DNA from 3 places in the Bradyrhizobium sp. INPA03-11B genome. Region 2 is predicted to be linked to each of the others. Evidence: riboswitches for the same ligand, from Rfam matches in the RefSeq annotation. Region 2 holds a riboswitch; each other region holds the start of a gene.
The links. A riboswitch is a leader RNA that binds a small molecule or an ion and turns the genes downstream of it on or off. The one in region 2 is predicted to bind cobalamin.

Region 1: linked by a shared signal. The riboswitch ahead of QMZ05_RS09560 (TonB-dependent receptor) and the one ahead of QMZ05_RS15695 (DUF1636 domain-containing protein) in region 2 are both predicted to bind cobalamin.
Region 3: linked by a shared signal. The riboswitch ahead of metE (5-methyltetrahydropteroyltriglutamate--homocysteine S-methyltransferase) and the one ahead of QMZ05_RS15695 (DUF1636 domain-containing protein) in region 2 are both predicted to bind cobalamin.

The regions. Positions count from the first base shown of each region.
Region 1 is NZ_JASGSR010000017.1:41,626-49,425, forward strand. Features, by position in the region: gene QMZ05_RS09550 (STN domain-containing protein) at 1-644, opposite strand, end outside; gene QMZ05_RS09555 (PepSY domain-containing protein) at 700-2,193, opposite strand; gene QMZ05_RS09560 (TonB-dependent receptor) at 2,196-4,475, opposite strand; cobalamin riboswitch at 4,581-4,777, opposite strand; gene QMZ05_RS09565 (GTP-binding protein) at 4,996-5,925, opposite strand; gene QMZ05_RS09570 (amidohydrolase family protein) at 5,927-7,417, opposite strand; gene QMZ05_RS09575 (hypothetical protein) at 7,569-7,800, opposite strand, start outside.
Region 2 is NZ_JASGSR010000031.1:41,626-49,425, forward strand. Features, by position in the region: gene QMZ05_RS15675 (precorrin-8X methylmutase) at 1-350, opposite strand, end outside; gene cobG (precorrin-3B synthase) at 350-1,513, opposite strand; gene cobN (cobaltochelatase subunit CobN) at 1,510-4,758, opposite strand; gene cobW (cobalamin biosynthesis protein CobW) at 4,758-5,792, opposite strand; gene QMZ05_RS15695 (DUF1636 domain-containing protein) at 5,789-6,163, opposite strand; cobalamin riboswitch at 6,257-6,472, opposite strand; gene cobO (cob(I)yrinic acid a,c-diamide adenosyltransferase) at 6,509-7,162, shown strand; gene QMZ05_RS15705 (cobyric acid synthase) at 7,174-7,800, shown strand, end outside.
Region 3 is NZ_JASGSR010000068.1:2,854-10,653, reverse strand. Features, by position in the region: gene QMZ05_RS25535 (carboxymuconolactone decarboxylase family protein) at 983-1,531, opposite strand; gene QMZ05_RS25530 (peroxiredoxin) at 1,538-2,092, opposite strand; gene QMZ05_RS25525 (hypothetical protein) at 2,315-2,515, opposite strand; gene metE (5-methyltetrahydropteroyltriglutamate--homocysteine S-methyltransferase) at 2,534-4,885, opposite strand; cobalamin riboswitch at 4,997-5,197, opposite strand; cobalamin riboswitch at 5,331-5,553, shown strand; gene QMZ05_RS25515 (ribonucleoside-diphosphate reductase subunit alpha) at 5,668-7,800, shown strand, end outside.

The DNA of each region.
Region 1 (7,800 bases), on a different contig from region 2:
ATGGCGGCGATCGCCTGGTCACGCGCGCCGTCGTCGGTCGAACCAAGCAGTTGGGGCTGCAGCACTTCGCCGGCATGCCCGATCCAGAACCTGAATTTGATCCGATAGCCCCCCGGTGCGGTCAGCGCGGAGCGGCAGAACGCCTCCTCGACGCTGCTCTGGACGGCCGCCAGATACGGCATGAAGCTGCGCATCGACGCCGTCTGCGGCGGAGCAGCCGCAGGCACAATCGTGAAGGTGTTCGCTGCGGCATAGACCGCGACCAGGCCGGTTCCTTCGAGCAGAACCTGCAACGCCATGTCCGGCGTCATCGATCCCTTGACGGCCTGCGCGCGGCGTCCTCCGGCCAATGTGGCGTCGTACACCACCTGCAGGCCGGTGGCCGCGCTGTAGGCATCGAGCGCCGAGACCAGGGGTTGCCCCCCAATATCGAAATCGACCGTTGCCGGCGTGCGAACTGATTCAGGGCTCCCGGCCATCGTTACCGTCTGGATATTCCCGGCAACGAGAGTGCCTATGACCAGGGCGAGAAAGCGCTGCCACATCCGATCATGCTTCGCGCGCAGCCCAATCTTCCGACCCATTGAACAAAGTGCATGAGGCGCCGCCTTGATCCTCAAGCCCGGCGGAACAGCACGATCCATCGGTGATCGATACAGCCGTTCGTCAAGTCAGCGGCAGGCGCAACATAGAAAGAGATTATGACAATCTGCTAACACGCGCGGCGAGCGTGGATCGCACCTTCCGCCGCCGCAGCCGGCGCCAGCCGATCACGATACCGCTGATCGAGACGACCGTGCCGACCACCGACAGCAGCCACACCACGACGTCGCGCGCCGGCCAGATGCGCAGCAGCAGCGGGAAGTCGAGGCTGTGCAGGGCGTTGAACAACCAGCGATAGGACCGGCGGCTGTCGTCGCTGCGGTCGAGGATTTCGGCGGTAACCGGAGAAATATGCAGCCAGGTGTCGGCGGGATCGTCGAAGCCGATCCGCAGCACCGGAAGCTCGCGCAGCTGGTGCAGCGTGTACCAGTAGGCGTCCGGCTCATCGAGCTGTCGCACCGATGTCATCGCAGCTCCCGGCATCGCGCCCCGCGTGGCCGCGACGATCTCGTCCTGCGAGAGCGTCACGGGCGCGCCGGTCGCGGGATCGGCGAGGCTGCGACGGCTTCTGCGGTCGTCGAGCACCATCAGGGAGTGTCCGCCGATCCAGACGAAGCGCGCCTCCACGGCTGATACCGACGGCGGCGACTGCAAGCCAGCCGCGATATCGGGCGTGTCGTGGCCGCTATAACCGGTCGCGATTTCGCGCGTGATCCCGCGGCCGGAGAACGCGCCGCCGGGATTGAGCGACAGCCAGCCGCTGAACATCCAGGTGAAGACGAAGATGCTGCCGATCAGACCGGCGATGTGGTGCCAGGCCATCCAGCCGCGATAGGGCGAGACGGCGCCAGTCGCATAACGGCGCGTCAGCCGCAGGCGGAGAATGCCGATCCAGAAGCCGGTGACGGCGACGACGAGGCAGACGCCCGAGATCCACAGCACCACGTCCCGCCACAACGGGCCGTCCTTGCGCAGCACGGTCGGATAGATCCAGTGCGGGATCGATCCGAGCCAATTCCAGATGCGCTCGCGCCGCGTGGTGTCGAGCGCAATCTCGCCGGTGCGCGAGGAGACGTAGAGCTCGGTGCCGTCAGCATCGCCAAGGCCGATCAGATAAAGCGGCCGCAGCGGATCGAACCGCGCGGTGACCGACCACTGGTCTCGCGTCACAGTGTCGAGCAATTGCGGCCGCACCGCGTGCGGATGATGAGCGGCGATCGTCAGCGCCTGATCCGGCGTGATGCCGTTGATCACGCCACCATCGATTGCTGAAATGGTGACGGCGGCTCCCTTCCAGCCGGTCACGCGATAGACCGGAACGTCGTCCATCATCGAGAGCCGGAGATCGCGCGGATAATGCTCTGCGCCCGCAATCGCCATCGCGCGGTCAGGCGCGACCTGCACCTTGTTCCAGAGGATGACGGGGAGCGCAGCGAGGCGCTCGCCGTCGGTGAGGCGCGGAAACGCCACGTACATCATGACGAGGCCGGAGATGAACCACATCGCGAACAAGAGACACGTCGCAATGCCGATCCAGCGATGGACGACATAGAGCCATCGCCGCCCTCGCCGGATCAGAGCCCTGCGCATGATCAGAACTTCACGTTGACGGACAGTTCGGCGGTGCGCGGCATGCCCAGCAGCCACTGCCCCGTGCCGTTCGAGGTCACAGCGTAAACCTTGTCGAACAGATTGTAGACGCGGAACGCGACCGTGGTGCGGTCATCCGGCTTCCACTTGATGCCGCCATTGACCACATTGTAGCCCGGCCGCAACTGGGTGTTGGCCAGATCCGAATACATCGCGCCGACGATCTGCACGCCGCCATAGGCCGACCAGTTCGACGCGAAATCCCAGGTCAGCCAGACGTTCGCAACCTGCTGCGGTACGTTGACCGGGACATTGCCGTTGTAGCTGACGATCTTGCCGCCGACCACCTGGCTGTTGTTGTCATAGCGGGCGCGCAGCAGCGCAAGATTGGCGTCGACGCGCCAGCCATCGTTCAGCGCAAGTCCGACCGATCCTTCGACCCCGCGCGATGACTGCTGGCCGATCTGCAATGCCAGGCCAGCGGTGGGATTGCCGGGATCGGGAATCGTCAGGCCGGTCTTGACGATCTCGTAAGCAGCCAGCGTCCACTCGCCGCGGCCACCCCAGAACGACTGCTTGACCCCGACCTCGGTCTGCTTGCCGGTCGCGAGCTGGAAGGTCTTCTGCGAGGTCGACAGCGAGATCAAATTGCTGACCGGATCGACGCCGACCGCGTACTGACCATAGAACGCGAGGTTCTTGATCGGCTCATAGACCAACCCGGTACGCCAGCTGGTGCCCGACAGCGTCGTTTCAAAACTGTTCGCCGGCGTCTTGTAATCGGTGCGATCGACTTCGGGACGATCGTACCTGACGCCGGTGACGAGCGACAACTGATCGGTCAGCGACAGGCGATCTTCGGCGAACAGCGCATATTGATTGACGATCGCGTTGAAGCCCGGCGTGGTCACTGTCGTCGTCGCGAAGAACGATCCGGGATCGAACACGTAAGGATTGACCGACGACGCGCCGCCGTAAGGCGAGTTGTTGGTATGGGTGAAATCGATCCGGTTGACGTCGAACCCGGCCACGAACTGGTTTGCAAGTCCGAACACATGACCGCTGAAGGTCGCATCCATCCGGTTGCCGACCTGTTTCTGGTCATGGAAGATCTCGATATAACTCGACCGATCGATCAGCTGGGTCTTTGGATTCCAGGTGTAGTTCTCGATGTCGCGCCAGTGCCGCTCGCTGGTCAGATAATACAGCGTGTTATTGACCTTGACGCCGTCGGCGACATCCCATTCGGACTTGAACTGGGTCCAGCTGTCCTGATAGCGGATCGCGCTGTCGGATGCGTTGTAGTTCTTGAAGCGCAGCGCGTCCTGGATCGCGCCGTTGATCAGCGGCGTGCCGAAGTAGCGCGACGGGCTGCGATCGCCGTAGTCCTCGGACAGCGTGAAGGCGAGATTGTCCGAAGCCTGCACGCGCACGGCGGCGGAGACCACCGCATTCGAGGTCTTGTCGCGATCGACCCAGCCGTCCGACATGTTGCCGGTGGCGTTGATGCGGTAGGACACATTGGGATTGATCGGACCGGTGCTGTCCACCGAAAGCCGCCGCGTCATGTTGCTGTCGAGCGAGACCTCGGCCTCGTTGTAGGGCGTGGCTAACGGCTTCTTCGGAACGACGTTGATGACGCCGCCAATCGCGCCTTCGCCGTACAGCACCGAGGCCGGGCCGCGCAGCACCTCGATGCGTTGCGTCGACCAGGTGTCGTAGGGGAACGTCAGGGTGCCGGAGCCGATGTAGAAGCGCGTGCCGTCATAGAGCGTCATCACCGAGTTGCTGCCGGCAAAGCCGCGGGTGCTGAACGACAGGCCGCCATTGCCCGGCGCCGGCGTTGCGATGAACCCAGCCGCGTTCTGGGTGACGGCATCGAGCACATTGTGCTGGCCGCGTTCGGCGATGGTCTGCGCCGTGATGATCTCGACGCTGGCCGGCGTCTGCAGCGGCGTCAGGTTGAGGCGGCTGCCGGTGCCGCCCGGCGTGGTGGCATTGAGTGTTGGCGAAGCCGCTCCCGATGCACCCGACGCTGCGGCACGCGGCGCGCCGGGCGCGGCGGCGGCCGTTGCCGGCCTGGCGCGTTGCCGCGCCGTCGCGACGTTGCTGCTTCGCGCCGCGGGTTTGGGCTTCGCGGATGCCGAGGGTGCGACCTCGATCGGATCGAGCGTGGTGGGTGGAGCTGTTTGCGCGCCGGCTTCGGCCGGCAGCAGCAATGATGACAGGGAGCAGACGAGGCCGAGGCGCCAGTTGCGCGCAACGGAAGAAGACGAGGACATGAAACGACTCGCGGTAACGTGGCACGTCACCGCGAACGCGGACTGGCGCATTGCCCAAAAGGCAGTGCTCCGATCCCACCAGGACGCCCCCGCCCGATGTGCTCGCGTGTGACCACGACTGACGGCAGGTCTCCTGGCTCACGGGTCATCGCCTGTCGACGCCTTCCCGAGCTGAATAGCCCAGTGGCAAATTGACGAAAGGCTCGCCGTTTACAGTTGCGGGGACAGCTGCGGCGTTGAGAGTACTCTCGCACCGCATTCCCTTTTGATCCCCGAAGGGAACCGTCGCGAAAAACGATAGGTGGTGGACGCAGAGCTGTCAATTCGATGCGATTGTCGCACGCATGCTTTGTGCGATTGTGCTGCGATCGGGACACAGCGTCCGACTCGAATGCTTGTCCCGTCATCCTGAGGTGCGAGCGTAGCGAGCCTCGAAGGATCGACGGCCACTAGCCAGGCCGTGCATCCTTCGAGGCTCGCCGAAGAGGCTCGCACCTCAGGATGACGGAGAACCTTGGCATTACTCTGCTTCGACACATCCCTCCATGATCTCGTCGATCTCGGCGCGCGACAACACGCCCATCTCGGCGATGAACACTAGCCGCGTGCGCGGCACGCCGGGTACCAGCACGCCGCCCGCAGCCAAGGTCGCGCGGCCGCCGGCGAGTTGAAATACCGTCAGCCGCCCGGGCTGCTCCACCGTCTCGAACAATCCCTTCGCCCGCGCCAGCTTCGGCGCCAGTTTGCCGATCGCCTGCTGCAGGCGCGGCAGCCGCACCGGATGCTCCGAGGTCCAGCTCAGCGTCTCGAAGCGATCGGTCGCTGGCCGTCGCGGCGCGGTCTCACGCGGCGCCGGCACATGATCGAGATCAGCAGGAAACAGCAGTTCGGCCGGCACCTCGCCATGGAGGGCATCGACGATCACCGCCGCCGGACGCATCGCTCGCACGGCATCGCGGATCGCGGCGCACGCGGCTGCATCGGCGAGATCCACCTTGCTCAGCGCCACCACATCGGCCGCCCGCAGCTGCGAGCGCAGCAACGCATCATCCAGCGCGGCCACCGGCTGCGTTGCGTCGACGACGCACAGCACCGTCTCCAGCGGCGCCTCCTTCCAGATCACCGGATCCATCAGGTTGCGGACGATATCGGCGGGATCGGCGATCCCGCTGGTCTCGATCACGATGAATTCGGGACACGGATCACGCCGCAACAGTGTCGCGAGCGTGCGCAGCAGGTCACCCTCCAGCGTGCAGCAGATGCAGCCATTGCTCAGACTGACCACGCCGTCACCGGCGCCGGCGATCAGCTCGGCATCGATATTGATCGCGCCGAAATCATTGACCACGGCGGCGATGCGTTTGCCTTGCGCATGCGCCAGCAGATGGTTGACGACCGTGGTCTTGCCCGCCCCGAGAAAGCCCGCGACCAGCAGGATCGGGACCGGCACCTCAGCCCCCAGCGACGGGCCGGCGCACCGGCCGGCCGGGACGTGCCGCAACGTCGAGGACACCATCATTGATCAGCGGCTGGCCGCTGACCACGAGGTGGCGTACGCCTTCCGCCGGACGATTCATCGTCGAGAAGGTCGCGCGGTCGCTCAGCGTCTCGAAGTCGAACACCACGACGTCGGCATCGGCGCCCGCCTGCAGCCTGCCCTTGGCGCGCATCGCCGGCGTGCTCGCCGACAGGATCTCCGCCGGGATCAGCGCGCATTTGCGGATGCCCTCGAGCAGCGACACCTTCTTGCGCTCGCGCACCCATTCGCGGATGAAGCGGGTGAAGCAGCCTGCCGAGCGCGGATGCGAGGTGGCATCGTCAGGCAACGGCCAGGCGTCGCCGGTGTAGGGGCGGCCATCCGATAGCGTCCATGGCATCGCGTCGGACGCGATCGCACCGCCCGGATACAGCACCGCCATGTCGAGCAGGTCGCGATGATGCGCGTTGTTCTCGATGTCGAGCACATGCCACAGCACCAGCGTCGAGGGCTCCGCGGCCTGCGCCGCCAGCAGCTCCTCGCGGCTGCCGAAGCGATGACCGTCGGTCACCCGCTGCACCGAATCATAGCCGAGGCCGTTACGCTCCTCGAATTTCGGATCGCTGAAGAAGGTCGCCGCCAGCACCGTCGAGCCGGTGCCGTAGGGATAGGCTTCCACCGTGATTGGCAGGCCCTGCGCCTGCGCTTTCGCGATCAGCGCAACGCAGCGTTCGATATCGGTCTTGCTCGACGAGTTGAAGTGGCAGATGTGCATGTGTGCGCCGGTGGCGCCGGCATAGCCGATCAGGCGGATATAGGCCTCGGCCGCGCTCTCCGGATCGATGCGCGACATGTAGGCGACGTGGGTGAAGGTCGGCACCGCATGATTAGCCGCGAGCTGGCACACCGCGGTCAATTCCTGCACGCCGGCGCCGGGCGCATAGGCGTTGAGAATGCCGATGCCAATGCCGCCCTCGTTCAATCCATTGGCAAGGCGCTCGAGGATGCCGCCGACCTCACCCTCGGTCGCCACGTTCTCGATCCAGCGGCGATCGCGCATCGCTGCACCGAACGATTCCAGCGAGCTTTCCGAATTCGAGCCGGTCATCGCGCCGATCCGCGCGAACGCCCAGTTGGCGGCCGCGCCGTAGTTCAGCACCCGCCCCTTCTCGGCCTGGCGCTTGTACCAGGACGCCACCGGCAACACGCCGGCCTCGAGGTCGAGCGATGTCGTCACGCCGTCGAACGCTTGCATCCGATCGGCCGGAATGGTCTGGCCATGCGCGTGCAGGTCGATGAAGCCGGGCGCCACCACGAGCCCGGTGGCGTCGATCTGCCGCTCGGCGCCGCCGAGCCCGGCGCCGACCGCGGCGATCTTGCCGTCGACGACGGCGACGTCGCCGACCGCATCCATCCCGCTGGCCGGATCCACCACTCGGCCGCCGCTGATCACCAAACCGCCCATCTCGCCACTCCCCGCATTCCGAAACCAACCGGTCTCTTTTCGGGCACAGAGAAGCGCATCGCACGCATCGCGGCAACCCGGTCAGGGTTGTGGCGACATGCTCTGGCGGAATATCCGCCGCGCCATGCTGCCGATTGCAGAGAGCTCCTCGCTACGTTCCGGTTGCACGCCGCGACGGCAGCCCGCGCCAGAGGTCGACGTTCGGCCTGCTTCGGCTGGAGACGATCTTCGGTGGAGTCCGGTCGTTCGCGATCGCCGCCTCGAATGCGCGCCGCAGTCTGGGATTGTCGATCTGTGTCAGGAAGCGCAGGACAATGGCCTCGGCTTGTGCGCCGCTGCCGGTGATGACACGGCAGAGTTCCGCAGTCGTCCTGCGGAAGAAG
Region 2 (7,800 bases):
GCCGAGCGCGTGTTGCGCATCGATTGCGCGAGCGCGGGAACCCTGGCGTCACCGAGCGTGCAGATGACTTCGTTGCGGGCCGGCAGCCGCGCGCGCGTAATTCCCTCCGACACCATGCGCGCGTCGCAGAGGATCGGCGCGCCCTCCTGCAAGGCTGCTCGTGCGCGCGCGGCCATGCCGGGCGTGAAGCGAATATGGGCTTCCAGGCCCACCATGCCCGCGGCATGGATCATGCGCACCACCACCGGCTCCTCGTCGGGCGTGAAGCGCGCAAGGTTGGCCTCCGACCGGATGGTGGCAAAGGACTGGCGGTAGATCGCCGCGCCATCGGTCTCATAGACATGCGGCATCAATGGCCTCCCGTCAGCACGGAGGGATTTGCGATGATGCCGGCACCGGTCAGCCCGCGCAGGACAGGCGCATCATGCACCGTGCCGTGACGGATCAGATCAAAGCCTTCATGCGTAGCCACGAGGGTGACATCCGCAGTACCGGAATGGGCACAGCCCTTGGCGCAGCCGGAGACGTGAAGCCGGGCATCGGGTGGGATATGCCGTGCGAGCGCCGTTGCCAGCTTGCGCGTATCGGCATGCGCCTCGCCGCAGCGCGGCGCGCCGCTGCAGGCGATGACGCGGAGCGCCGGATCGTCCGCATCGGTGACGAGGTCCGCCCCACGGGGCATCTCATGCATTCCCTCCGCCAGCACCATCCGCCACGGCGTCACGCGCAGCGCCTGCGCGCACGCGGCGAGATGGCTGAGCATCTCGTGCGTCATTTGCCCGAAGGCCACGCCAACCATCGCACCGGCCGGAGTGAGGCCGGGCACAGGGCTTGCCGATCGAGCCACGGGCTCGGCGTCGCCGCGAAGAGACTCGGGCACGCTCGCGCCTCCTGCCAGATGCGCCGCCATTCGCCGCCTCTCACCCCGGGGTCCGCCGGATGCGACGAACCATTCAGCGAGCCCCAACGCGACCTGCACGGCCTCGCCCCGCGTGACGGAGAGCCCGAACTGCACGCCATCGGCACGCACCAGCAAGCCACCATTGCGATTGCGCTCGATCCTGACATCAGCCGATGCGCCAGCCAGCACCCGCGCGCTGCCGTCATCGATTGCGAAGCCGAACTTGGTTGGAAGATCGAGTGACGCGCTGGCGAGCGCCCGCTCAAGCTCGGCAGCGAGCGCGTGCGTGTCGTCACCGGCAGTCCAGAACGGCGTGACCAGAATGTTCCGTTGCGCTTCGGTTTCCGAATCTGCGTCCAGTAATCCGAGCTCGCCGAGCCCGTCGATCAAGGCCGGATAACCCTCTTCGCTGACGCCGCGGATCTGGAGATTGGCTCGGCTGGTCAGATCGATCAGGCCGTTGCCGTGTCGCGCGGATAGCTCAGCGATTCCCGCCGCCCGCGTCGCGTCCAGCCGTCCGCCGCGCGGGCGAATGCGCACCACGAGGCCATCGCCCGACTGCATCGGCCGCAGCGCGCCGGGGCACCAGCCCTTGATCGCGACCGCGCTCATGAGGCCTCCTGCAGTGCGGCTGCAATCGAATTGCGCCGCGTCTGCCAGAGCGAGGCGTCATGCAGCCGGGTGAAGCAGGTTTCGATCGCCGCCAGCGCCGCCGGATTCTCGCGCGCGATGAAGTCGCGAACCTCGTCATTGCCGAGCGTCGCGTCGTAATAGAGGTCGAACAGATGCGGCGGCACCGCGCCGGCAAGATGCGCGAACGCGGCCATGTGCTCCAGCGTTGCCGCGATCTCGGCGGCTCCGCGGAAGCCGTGGCGCATCATGCCCGCGATCCATGCCGGATTGGCGGCGCGCGCCCGCACCACCCGCGAGATCTCCTCGGTCAGCGATCGCGCATGCGGCTGATCCGGCCGCGTTGCATCGAGGTGATAGAGCGACGGGACTTTTGCGCCGAGGTGCTGGGTCGCCGCTGCAATGCCCGCTTCATGCGCGGCGTAGTCCGCCGCCAGCAGCAGATCAGTCTCCGGTAAATCCTGGGTATGAACAAAGCTGTCGGCAGCAGCGAGCCTTGCCTCGATACCGGCGCGATCAGGCCGGATCTCGCCATCGGACGCGATTGCCCAGGATGACGCCGACAGCCAGGCTTCGCCGGCCGCCTCGCGCGCCTCTGGTGTGAAGACATCCGGAATCGACGCAATGCCGGCGCCATAGTGCCCGGGGCGCGGACCGAACACGCGCGCGACGCGCTGCCGATAGGGATTCTCGTCCGCCTCCTCGCTGCGTTCGGACAGCGCCTCCGTCGCAGCTTCGAACAACTGCGCAAGACCCGCAAAGACGTCGCGGAACAATCCCGACACGCGCAGCGTCACGTCGATGCGGGGACGGCCGAGCTCCGCGGGCGCGATGATGTCGTAGCCCGACACCCGGCCCGATCCGTGATCCCAGCGCGGCGCGATGCCGGCAAGATGCAGGGCCATCGCAAAGTCCTCGCCCGCGGTGCGCATCGTCGATGAGCCCCAGAGGTCGACGACGAGCCCTTTTGGCCAATCGCCATGATCCTGCAAATGACGACGCAGCAGTTCCTCGGCGAGCTTCACGCCCTGCGCATGCGCAGACGGCGTCGGCACCGCGCGCGGATCGACCGCGAATAGATTGCGCCCGGTCGGCAGCACGTCGCTGCGCCCACGATAGGGCGAGCCCGACGGCCCCGGCGCGACACGCCGGCCGGCGAGTGCGTCGCGCAAGGCTGCCTTCTCCGCATCGCCGCAGACGCCCTGCCCGAACACATGGAGACCGTCGCCGAACTGGCTTTCCTTGAGATCGCAGACGAAGCGATCGATCTGCGGAATGGCCTCAGCCGCCGAGACCGACGCGGCGAGACCGAGATCGTCCTCCAGTCCGGCAATGCGCGCTTCCTCGCGGATCGCGGTAATCAGCCGCTGCCGCCGGGCCGGATCAAGACCGTCGGCGGTCGAATATTCATCGAGCAAACGCTCGAGCCGGCGCAACCCTTCCGGCACCGCTGCCTGCGCCAGCGGCGGCGGCAGATGGCCGATCGTCACGGCACCGATCCGGCGCTTGGCCTGCGCCGCCTCGCCGGGGTCGTTGACGATGAAGGGATAGACGACGGGCAGATCGCCGATCAGCGCTTCCGGCCAGCACGCCGATGACAGCGCAACCGATTTGCCGGGCAGCCATTCCAGCGTGCCATGCGCGCCCATGTGGACGACGGCGTCGAGGCCCTGCTGCCTGAGCCACAAATAGAACGCGACATAGGCATGGCGCGGCGTGCGCGAGAGATCGTGATAGTCGGCGTCGCGATGACTGGCCTCACCGCGCTCCGGCTGAACCGCGATGATCGACTTGCCGCACTGGATCGCGGCGAAATGAAACACGCCGTCACGGCAATCGGGATCATCCTCCGGCGCGCCCCATGCGCGCGCGAGATCGTCCTGAAGCTGCTGCGAGAGGCTGGAGAGCACCGCGCGATATTCGGCCACGTCCCATGTCAGCTTCCGGCGCAGGAGCACGTCGCCCAGCGACGCCGTCGGTTCAAGATCAAAACCCGCAGCCGCGAGATCGGTCAGCAAAACCCCGACCGAGGCAAGTGCATCGAGGCCGACGGCATGCGCGATCTGGTGTGGGCGGCCCGGATAGTTCGACAGCACGAGCGCAAGCTGCTTCTCGTGCGCCGGCTTGCCGGCAAGCCGGTGCCAGGCGGCGACCCGCGCGGCAATCGCCGCGACGCGTTCGGCGTCCGGCCGATGCGCAAGATGCGCGAATTGCAGATCCGGATCGCGCTCGCCGGGCGACTTGAAGCTTACGACACCAGTGAACAGGCGACCATCGACTTCCGGCAACACCACATGCATCGCGAGATCGCCGGGCGACAGGCCGCGCAACGACAGGGCCCAATCCTCGCGCCGCGCCGTGGACAGCGCGACCTGGAAAACCGGGCACGACACGGCATCGAACGGCGTCGTGCCGTCGTCACCGGCCGCGGAGAACGCAGTCGCGTTGACGATGGCGGCAGGCGGGCACTGCTCGAACTGAACGCGCAACCAGTCGGCAACGCCTGCCGCCCTCAACGAGGTGACGAAGACACCGTGGGCATCAAACCCCTTCGCGCGCAACGCATCGATCAATGCATCGACCGGAGCGGCGTCGCCGGCCGCGAGATAGGAACGATAGAACGTCACCAGCGCCCGCGGCCGGCCATCCGGCGCCGGCAGCGCAGCGATGGCGCCGCGACGGGAATCGTAGGCGCCGATCTCGGGAAGATCGATCTCACCGACCACAGGCCCGGCATAGAGCCCGGACGCCAGTGCCAATTGCGCGATCACGGCCTGCGCGGCAACGGGGCCGCCCTTGTCGCACAACACCTTCAGACGGCGCAGCGTCGAGACCGGCAAGGTCGAGAATTCATCCAGCCGCAAATCGTCGCGGCCATCCGCCGGCAGCACCACCAGAGCGATGTCGCGCTCCTTCGCCACCCGATGCACCGCTGACAGCCCGTAGGCCCAATAAGGTTCGCCGCCGATCAGCCGTACCAAAATGCCGCGCGCGTGCGACAGCGTCCGCTCGATATAGGTGTCGACCGACAGCGGATGGCGCAGTTCCGCGAGATTGGCGAGCCGCAGCGACGGCAATGCGGCGCGGCCGCGCCGCCAGCCGGCCGCGAACGCCGCGAGATCACTGTCGGAAAACGACAGCACCACGAGATCGGCCGGATCCTGGCCGAGGTCCCTTGGTGTCGCGGTCTCCTCAAGGCCGCGGCTCTCGCGGAAAACGACGTGCATCAGACACCAAGCCGTGCCCTGATGGCGGCTTCATCGATATCGCCGTGTTCGCCGATCACGACGAGCTTCGACTGTCTCGTCCGCGCGCCCCAGGGCATGTCGAACTGATGCCGCACCCGCTCGCCGACCGATTGCACCAGCAAGCGCATCGGCTTGCCTTCGACCGCGATGTAGCCCTTGGCGCGCAGCACGTTCTGCTCCCGCGCCAGGCCCTTGATCGAGGCGACCAGCGCATCGATGTCGACAATCTCCGGAAGATCGATCACCACCGAATTGAAATCGTCGTGCTCGTGCTCCTCTTCGCCGTCATGATGCGACGGCCGCGACGCGAGGTCATTTTCCGCCGCAGCTCCGAGCCCCAGGATCACGCGCGCGTCGATGGTGCCGTCGACGATGGGCAACATCGGCACCTCACGCGGCATCTCGGCCGCGATCACCTCCTTGGCCGCCTTGATCCCCTCCGCGCCGGCGAGATCGGCCTTGGTCAGCAGCACGATATCGGCGCAGGCGATCTGGTCCTCGAACACTTCGGACAGCGGCGTCTCGTGATCGAGATTGTCGTCGGCCGCGCGCTGCGCATCCACCGCGGCCGGATCCGGCGCAAAGCGGCCGGCTGCAACGGCTTCCGCATCGGCCAGCGCGATCACGCCGTCGACCGTGATCCGCGAACGAATCTCCGGCCAGTCGAACGCCTTGAGCAACGGCTTCGGCAGTGCGAGCCCCGAGGTCTCGATCACGATGTGATCGGGCTTCACCGGGCGCGCGAGCAACTGCTCCATCGCCGGGATGAAATCGTCGGCGACAGTGCAGCAGATGCAGCCATTGGCGAGCTCGACGATGTTCTCGGTCGGACAATTGGCATCGGCGCAGGATTTCAGGATGTCGCCGTCGACGCCTTCGCTGCCGAATTCATTCACCAGCACCGCGAGCTTCTTGCCGTTGGCGTTCCGGATCAGATGCTGGATCAGCGTCGTCTTGCCGGACCCGAGAAAGCCGGTCACGACGGTAACCGGAACCTTGGCGAGTGTAGTCATTCTGCGGCCTCCGGCACGACGGGAAGAGGTGGAATGCGGGCAAGCGATTGCTTGCGGAAGATTTCAGGACGGCTGCGCCACGGCACGATGCCGTCAGGTGCCGCCGCATAGGCGGAGGCGCCTGCGATCACATCCCCGGCATTGGCTTCGGACAGGCGCCCATAGACATAGGACCACCGGCCGGGCGCGCTGAGCGCGACCGAGCAGCCCTGGCTGCAAGCCGACAGGCATTCGACGGGAACCAGATCGACGCCATCGGGCACGCCGGCCTCGAGAAGCGCGGCATGCAGGCGCGCACCGGGCGCGACGTCACCTTCCGCCAACGTTTGGCCGGCGCGGCAGGTGATACAGACATGAAGGGTAACGCTCATCGGCCTTCCTGGATTGACAGCGGGAAGCGATGAGGCACACGAACCGATTGTGGATCGGCTCGTTCCCCGTCGCGGAACACCCCGTCCGCCGGTCTCACAACATGCTGCGCTGGCAGGTCTCCCGGCTTGCGGAGTAGGATTTCTCCTTTGATGCCCACCTTCCCGACTCCTTACGGAATCAGTGGCCTGGGCATCTCTCCGGTCACGGTCGCGGGGGCGGCTGCGTTTTGGGCCGACCTTGCGGTCTCAGCCCTATCGCATTCCCTGTTCGCCTGTCGTAGGACAGGAACCAACGCAGGCCCACCATTCGTCCAAGCCTCGCACTTGTCAAGCCGAAGGAACGTGATGATTTCTGATGGAAACGACGCTGAGGACGGCGCTGTCGGCACCGACCCATCGCTGGACGCGCGCCATGCCGACAAGATGGCGAAAAAGAAGGCCGCCCGGGATCGCATCATGGCGACCAAGAGCGGCGAAAAGGGTCTGATCATCGTTCATACCGGCGCCGGCAAAGGAAAATCGTCCTCCGCCTTCGGCATGATCGTCCGCTGCGTCGCGCACGGCTTTCCCTGTGCCGTGGTGCAATTCATCAAGGGGGCCTGGGATACCGGCGAGCGCCGGCTGCTCACCGGGCATTTCGGCGAGCTCTGTCAATTCCACGCGATGGGCGAAGGTTTTACCTGGGAGACCCAGGATCGCGCCCGCGATATCGCAGCAGCGCAAGCCGGGTGGGAAAAGGCCAAGCAGCTGATCGCAGATCCGAGCCTGCGCATGGTCGTGCTCGACGAGATCAACATCGCGCTGCGCTACGACTATCTCGCGGTCGCTGACGTCGTGGAATTCCTGACGACGTCGAAGCCGCCGATGACGCATGTCGTGCTCACCGGTCGCAACGCCAAGAAGGAGCTGATCGAGATTGCCGATCTCGTCACCGAGATGACATTGGTGAAGCATCCGTTCCGCTCCGGCATCAAGGCCCAGCCGGGCGTCGAATTCTGACAGACATCGCCATGGCGCGCGCATTGATGATCCAGGGAGCCGGCTCGGACGTGGGCAAATCGCTCATCGTCGCGGGGCTTGCGCGCGCCGCCACGCGGCGCGGCCTGCGCGTGCTGCCGTTCAAACCTCAGAACATGTCGAACAATGCGGCCGTGACCATCGATGGCGGCGAGATCGGACGCGCGCAGGCGTTGCAGGCGCTCGCCGCCGGCGTCGAGCCGCACACCGACATGAACCCGGTGCTGCTCAAGCCCGAAACCGATGTCGGCGCCCAGATCATCGTGCACGGCAAGCGGATCGCGACCGCCCGCGCGCGGGAATATGCCGGCATGAAGCCACAGCTGATGGGCGCAGTGCTGGAGAGTTTTGAGCGCCTGAAGGCGCGCGCAGACCTCGTGCTGGTCGAAGGCGCCGGCAGTCCCGCCGAGGTCAACCTGCGCAAGGCCGACATCGCCAATATGGGCTTTGCGCGCCGGGCCGACGTGCCCGTGGTGCTGGTCGGCGACATCGACCGCGGCGGCGTGATCGCGCAGCTCGTCGGCATCAAGACCGTGATCGATCCCGACGATGCCGCGATGATCCAGGGCTTCGTCATCAACAAATTCCGCGGCGATCCCTCGCTGTTCGACGACGGCTAC
Region 3 (7,800 bases), on a different contig from region 2:
AGCTCGCGCGCCCATCTGTTCGAAATTACCGGCCACAAATGCGCTGGGACAGACCGAGGCGTTCCGGAGATCATATGAAATTGGCTTATATCAAGCAGCATCAAACGAGCAGGCTTCCTTGGTCAGTGTCCGGAAGGCAATAAAGCCGTCGCGACCAGAGCGGAGGAAAATCCTTATCACCTGCCATACCCATCTGTGCTCATCGCGCGGCTTCCATAGCCCTTCCGTCAGATAGCGATCGGAAGACGTTCCTCAACTACGACATCAGAGGATTGGCAGTGCGAAGCATATGAGAACGTTGTGCGGCTCAACCTGCTGCGGCCGCAGTCCCGCTTTCAATCGCCGAGATCCGGATCCGCGAACGCGATCGGAAGCCGAGCCTCATACGCCATCGGAAACCTGCGCTGTGGAGCGCTTGGTAAAATCTCTAAGCCAGAACCTGACGTAGCGTCAGATTTGCATTCCGCGTTCGTGCTGTTAGGTTGAGAGCGGCTGTGGGCCAATCTTAGGTGACGCTCGAATGAAAAAATGGTTGTTTGTGACTGCGAGCGCCGTCGCGCTTGCAGCGGCGGTTCCGACTTTCGTTGCTGAGGCCGCCGGACCGGTCGACAGCAATGCGCAGGTCGTGAATGAGTCGGATGTTTGCAGCGCCAGCCCGGAGATGGCTTGGGTCTGCCGAACCTTTTATTGCTTATGCGACCCGGAGTGCAAACTATAATGAACTAACAAAATCAATTTTGGCAGAAATTGAGGATAGTGTCCTAGTACACTGGCCGCTTGAGGGCATAGCGGCCCCGTCCTCTTCCCGTGGGGGGCACTGTCAGATGATGCAAGGCGCGCCATCTTCAGTGTTCTCTCCATCGCCAATTCCGCTCGAGCGATTCAGGCCTCGTTCACGAAGGGGTGAGGGTTGCCTCTGGGCAAGCATCGAGTTCCGAATGCTGCCCTCACCCACCTGGAAAGAGCGGGCAGTGAGGTTAGATCACCCCGTCGTCGGAGCAGCGCCGTGCCCCGCCGCTTCGATCGCAACTGCCGCCGACTGCACGATGGCTGCAAAACGCGCCGCAGTCTGGATCGTCTCAGTACTGACGCCTGCCGCACGCAGGGTCTTCTCGTGGGCGTCAATACAGGCGCCGCAGCCATTTATGGCCGAGACTGCCAACGACCACAGCTCGAAATCGGACTTGTCCACGCCGGGATTGCTGATCACATTCATCCGCAGCCGTGCCGGCATCATCTTGTACTCCGGGTTGGTGGCGAGGTGAACGAAGCGGTAGTAGACGTTGTTCATCGCCATCACGGAAGCTGCCGATCTCGCTGCCGCGATCGCGACTGGGGTCATCACGGCGGCGGCAGCCGATTCCATCGCGGCGATCACGGCCGGATTGCGGGTGGCTATCGCGCTCGCCAACAGTAGCCCATACTGGCGCTGCGGCGACAGCGTCTCATCGGCGACCATCGACATCAGATTGAGCCTGACGTCCTTTGCGAAGTCGGGGATTTGTTCCTTCAGCTGCTCGATCGACGACATGCTGCCTCAAGCAACGTTCAGCGTTTCGCCGCCGATCTCGCGATTGCACGGGCAGAGTTCGTCGGTCTGCAGCGCGTCCAGAACGCGCAGCGTGTCCTTGGGGCTGCGGCCGACATTGAGATTGGTCGCATAGACATGCTGGATGGTATTGTCAGGATCAGTGATAAAGGTATAGCGGTAAGCGACGCCCTCGGGCGAACGCACGCCAAGGCCATCGACCAGCGCCCCTGTGGTATCGGCAAATTGCCAGATCGGCAGATTGTGCAGGTCCTGGTGTGCGCGTCGCCAGGCGAGCTTGCAGAACTCGTTGTCGGTCGAACCACCCAGTACGACCGCATCGCGGTCGGCAAAATCCTTGGATAGCCGGGCAAACTCGGCGATCTCGGTCGGGCAGACGAACGTGAAATCCTTCGGGTAGAAGAAGATGATCTTCCATTTCCCGGAAAAGCTGCTTTCAGTCAACGTTTCAAACGCGCTCTGCCCTTCTTCCTGCTGCGCGTGGAAGCCAGGCTTTACGCCTGTGATTTCGAACGACGGCAACTTACTTCCAATTCCGAGCATATTGTCCTCCCATGATCACTTCGTGCCGAAAACCGTGCTTCCGCCATGAGCGAAGCAAGCGACGTGCCACGTGATCTCGCGAGGCAGTTGGTCGAAGCAAACGGGACGCTTGCTGTGGGCATCTGATGCCGTGGAAGGCAAGACAAGCAGGCGCTCTCAGCCGCTGCGCAGCATCAGCTGTGCGGCAGATCGGTCGCCACGCGACCCTAAAGGTCTTGGGAGTTAGACGCGCTCCGCGGGCGCACCGAGGTGAAGCGCCAGAACCTGTTCCGGCGTTTCCATCACCTCGATGGTTTGAGCGTTGCTGCCGACGAATTCCAGGATCGTCTTGTCGCCCTCGCGCGACATGCCGCCGACGAGCGAGATGTTGACATAGTAGGGCTCCGCTTTGCCATAGCGGGTGCATTTGATCCAGAACTGCATCAGCAGCCTCCGTGACAATCAGCCTGCGGCCCGTAGCTCGCGCGCGGCCGCAACCATGTTGACAAGCGCCGGCCTGACCTCGTCCCATTTGCGGGTTTTCAGGCCGCAATCCGGATTGACCCAGAGCTGGCCGTCGGACAGGCGCCGCCGCGCCAGCTTGAGCAGCTCGGTCATCTCGGTCACCTCAGGCACCCGCGGCGAGTGGATGTCGTAGACGCCGGGTCCGATCTCGTTCGGATAGCGGTAGTTCCGGAATGCGTCCAGCAACTCCATCTTCGATCGCGATGTCTCGATCGAGATCACGTCGGCATCCATCGTGCCGATCGCGTCGATGATGTCGTTGAACTCGGAGTAGCACATATGGGTGTGAATCTGGGTCTCGTCCCGGACGCCGGACGAGCAGATACGGAAGCATTCCACCGCCCAGTCGAGATAGGTTGTCCACTCCGAGCGCCGCAGCGGCAGGCCTTCGCGCAAGGCGGCCTCGTCGATCTGGATCACGCCGGCGCCGGCGCCTTCGAGGTCTATAACCTCGTCGCGGATCGCGAGCGCGATCTGGCGGCAGGCTTGGCTACGCGGAACGTCGTCGCGGACGAACGACCAGTTGAGGATGGTGACTGGGCCGGTCAGCATCGCCTTCATCGGCTTCGCAGTCAGCGACTGCGCATAGTGCCACCATTCGACCGTCATCGGCTTCGGGCGTGACACGTCGCCGAACAGGATCGGCGGCCTGACATAGCGCGAGCCGTAGGACTGCACCCAGGCGTTCTCGGTGAAGACGAATCCTAAGAGCTGCTCACCGAAGTACTGCACCATGTCGTTGCGCTCGAACTCGCCATGGACAAGCACGTCGAGACCGATGCTTTCCTGCCAGCGCACGGTGCGTGCTGTCTGGTTCTGAAGGAAGGTCTTGTAGGCGGTATCACTGAGGTCTCCCTTGGCATGCGCGGCGCGTGCTTTCCTGATTTCGTGGGTCTGCGGGAAAGAGCCGATCGTCGTCGTGGGGAAAGCTGGCAGGTTGAAGCGCGCATGCTGCACCTCGGCTCGCTCCTCGAACCGACTGGCGCGCCGGCGCATCGCCTCGTCGATCCCCGCGATGCGGCTTGCCACCGTCGCGTCGTGAATGCGCGGCGAGGTCTTGCGCGCGGCTACGGCGGCGTCGGATGCCTTCAAAGCCTTTGTGATCGACCTGCGCCCGCTCGCAAGTGCCGTGCCGAGCGTGGCCAACTCCTCGACCTTCTGCACGGAGAAGGCCAGCCAGCTCTTCACTTCGGCATCGAGCTTGCCTTCCAGGGCAAGATCGATCGGCACATGCAGCAGCGAGCAGGAGGGCGCGATCTGCACGCGCTCCTTGCCGAGCTTTGCAACAGCGGGTTCAAGCCGGTCAAGGAGTCTGCTTAGATCGGCGCGCCAGATGTTGCGGCCGTCGAGCACGCCGAGCGAGACGACGCGGTCGGCGGGCAGGCGGGCGAGGTCATCGAGCTGCTCGGGCGCGCGCACCAGGTCCAGATGCAGACCAGCCACGGGAAGCGCGAATGCCGTGTCTTGATTCTCGCCAAGGCCGCCAAAATAGCTCGCCAGCATGATCTTGATCTGCGGTACCGCCCTGGCGATTCCGACATAAGCACGGCGCAGCGCGTCACGCGCCGCCTCGTCGAGATCCAGCACCAGGCAGGGCTCGTCGATCTGCACCCATTCCGCGCCGCTGCTGGCAAGCCCCCGCAGCACCTCGACATAGACCGGCAGCAGCCGGTCCAGCAGCGACAGCGGCTCGAAGCCGGCATCCTTGCTCTTGGCGAGCTTGAGAAAGGTGACCGGACCGACCAGCGCGGGTCGGGTCTGGTAGCCCAGTGCCTTGGCTTCCTCATATTCCTCGATCGGCTTGCGCGAGACGAGGCGGAATTGCTGATCTTTCGCGAGTTCCGGAACCATGTAGTGATAGTTGGTGTCGAACCACTTGGTCATTTCTTGCGCCGGCACGCTTTGGCCATGATGGGCATGGCCGCGGGGCGCATCGTGCGGGTTGCCTTGGACATCACCCTGGCTGCCGCGCGCCATCGCAAAATAGGTCGCAAGTGGCATCGGGCCGCTGGCCCAGCCATAGATCGCGGGGATCGCGCCAACCATCACCGAGGTGTCGAGCACCTGGTCGTAGAACGAGAAATCGTTCGACGGGATCACGGAGACGCCGAGCTTCTTCTGCCGCGCCCAGTTGGCGGCACGCAATCCGATCCCGGCTTCGATCAATGCCTTCTCGTCCGATGCGCCGGACCAGAAGCTTTCGAGCGCAAGCTTGAGCTCGCGGCGTGGACCGATCCGCGGCGTACCAAGAGTTGCGACCGCAAGTGAGGAGATAGATTTAGAGGACATTGGCTTAACCCCAAAAGTTGGGGGCAAAGGCCGTAGTGACACGTCTGGACTCGCAAAGACGCATGGAGGCGCAAGCGGGTCGCAACCGCACCACCGGGACACCCCGCCCGAGGACGTTTATGTTGTCGAGGCAGGTCTCCTGGCTCGCGGGTCCTAGCTGTCGTCCGGCCTTCCCGAAACTTGCGCTTCAGTGGCTGAAATGGACGATGGCTCGCCGCTTACAGTTGCGGGGGCAGCGCCGGCATCGCACCGGCTTCCCTCTTAGCTTCGAGAGAAAGTGCCTCTCGAAGAACCACGACGAGGTCACTTACAGACAACATCGCGGGCGCGTCAACTCACGTGAGTTGAGGGGCTTCGTCCACAGACGCTCACGAGCGTTGGGATGACGCTTCCAAAAAATTTGGAGAGATCGTCTTGCGGCGGTTGACATCCTGTCTCAAATCGCACCAGATATAGACGTCACGGTCCGCCATATCACAAGATTTGGTGGCTAAGAGGGAAGCCGGTGAACTACGGATCGATCCGTAAAAATCCGGCGCTGCCCCCGCAACTGTAAGCAGTGAGTTGCTCTCGCCCTGTTAAGTCACTGATGCCACGAGGCATTGGGAAGACGAGGGAGCAACGGCGACCTGCGAGCCAGGAGACCTGCCGCGACACCAAACACGTCCACGGGCGGGGTGTCCCGGCGGTCGCTTGCACGGCCATGCCGGTGGCACTTGCCGCCGGAATGACGCAGCGTCCCCTCGACATCCAGCCCCAACAAGCATCACGGGGTCTGCACGATGTCTCTCTCTCTCGATCGCGAAACAAAGCCAGCGCCACTCATCCTGTTGCGTCCAGAATCGCTCGCCGCGCCGGAAGCTGCCCCTCCGATACAGGTGATACGCCGTAACGGCACGGTGTCGAAATTCGACGCCAGCAAGATTTCGGTGGCGATGACCAAGGCGTTCCTCGCAGTTGAGGGACATACCGCGGCCACCTCGCGCCGGGTGCATGAGATCGTCGAGCAACTCACCGCGGAGGTCGTCACCGCGCTGTCGCGGCGGATGAGCGAGGGCCGCACCTTCCACATCGAAGACGTGCAGGATCAGGTCGAACTGGCGCTGATGCGCAGCGAGCACCACAAGGTGGCGCGCGCCTATGTGTTGTACCGCGAGGAGCGCACGAGGCAGCGCGCCGAGCAGGAGGCGGCGAAAACGGCAAAGCCGGCGGCAGGACCAGCGATCCAGGTCACGCTGCGTGGCGGCACCAAGGTGCCGCTCGACCACGCCCGGTTGGCGCTGATCATCAACGAGGCCTGTACCGGCCTTGACGGCGTCGACGCCGTGCCCGTCATCGCCGAGACCCAACGCAACATCTATGACGGCATCGGCCAGGATGAGCTGGCGCTCGCCTCGGTGATGGCGGCCCGCACCCTGGTGGAGCAGGAGCCGAACTACACCTATGTCAGCGCGCGCCTGTTGCTCGACAAGCTGCGCACGGAGGTGCTGTCCTATGTGCATGGCGTGCCGACCAGTGCGTCGCAGGCGGATATGGCCGTGCACTATGCCGAGTATTTCCCGGCCTATATCAAGACCGGGTTCACGTCCGAACTGCTGGACGCCGAGCTCGGCCGCTTCGACCTCGTGCGGCTCGCCGCAGCACTGAAGCCCGAGCGTGATCTGTCGTTCCAGTTCCTCGGTCTACAGACGCTGTACGACCGCTATTTCCTGCATGTCCGCGGTAACCGCATCGAGCTGCCGCAGGCCTTCTTCATGCGCGTCGCCATGGGGTTGGCGCTGCGCGAGATCGACCGTGAGGCCCGCGCGATCGAGTTTTACGATTTGCTGTCGTCGTTCGACTTCATGGCTTCGACGCCGACGCTGTTCAATTCCGGCACGCTGCGGTCGCAGCTCTCGTCGTGTTTCCTGACCACCGTGGCCGATGACCTCGACGGCATCTTCAAGTCGATCAAGGACAACGCGCTGCTCGCCAAATATTCCGGTGGGCTCGGCAACGACTGGACCCGCGTCCGCGGGCTCGGCGCCCATATCAAGGGCACCAATGGCGAAAGCCAGGGCGTGGTTCCGTTCCTGAAAGTGGCCAACGACACCGCGATTGCCGTCAACCAGGGCGGCAAACGCAAAGGCGCTGTCTGCGCCTATCTCGAGACCTGGCACGTCGACATCGAGGAATTCCTCGATCTGCGCAAGAATACCGGCGACGACCGCCGCCGCACCCACGACATGAACACCGCCAACTGGGTGCCCGATCTGTTCATGCAGCGCGTCGAGGCCGATAGCGAATGGACGTTGTTCTCGCCGGACGAAACGCCGGATCTGCACCATCTCTATGGCAAGCCGTTCGCCGAGCGTTACGCCTATTACGAGGCCAAGGCCGCGCGCGGCGAGATGCGGGTGTTCAAGCAGATCCGCGCCGTCGACCTCTGGCGCAAGATGCTGACCATGCTGTTCGAGACCGGCCATCCCTGGATCACCTTCAAGGACCCGTGCAACCTGCGCTCGCCGCAGCGCCATGCCGGCGTGATCCACTCTTCGAACCTCTGCACCGAGATCACGCTGAACACGTCCGACGACGAGACCGCCGTGTGCAATCTCGGCTCGATCAACCTCGCCAATCACATCCAGGACGGCCGGCTCGACGATGTCAGGCTGAAGAAGACGGTGACGACGGCGATGCGGATGCTCGACAATGTCATCGACATCAACTTTTACACCATCCCGGAAGCGCGCTGCTCCAACCTGCGGCATCGCCCGGTCGGGCTCGGTCTGATGGGGTTCCAGGACGCGCTACATATGCTGCGCATCGCGGTAGCGTCTGATGCCGCCGTCGCCTTCGCCGACACCAGCATGGAGGCGATCTCATATCATGCGATCTCGGCCTCGGTCGATCTCGCCGCCGAGCGAGGACGCTAT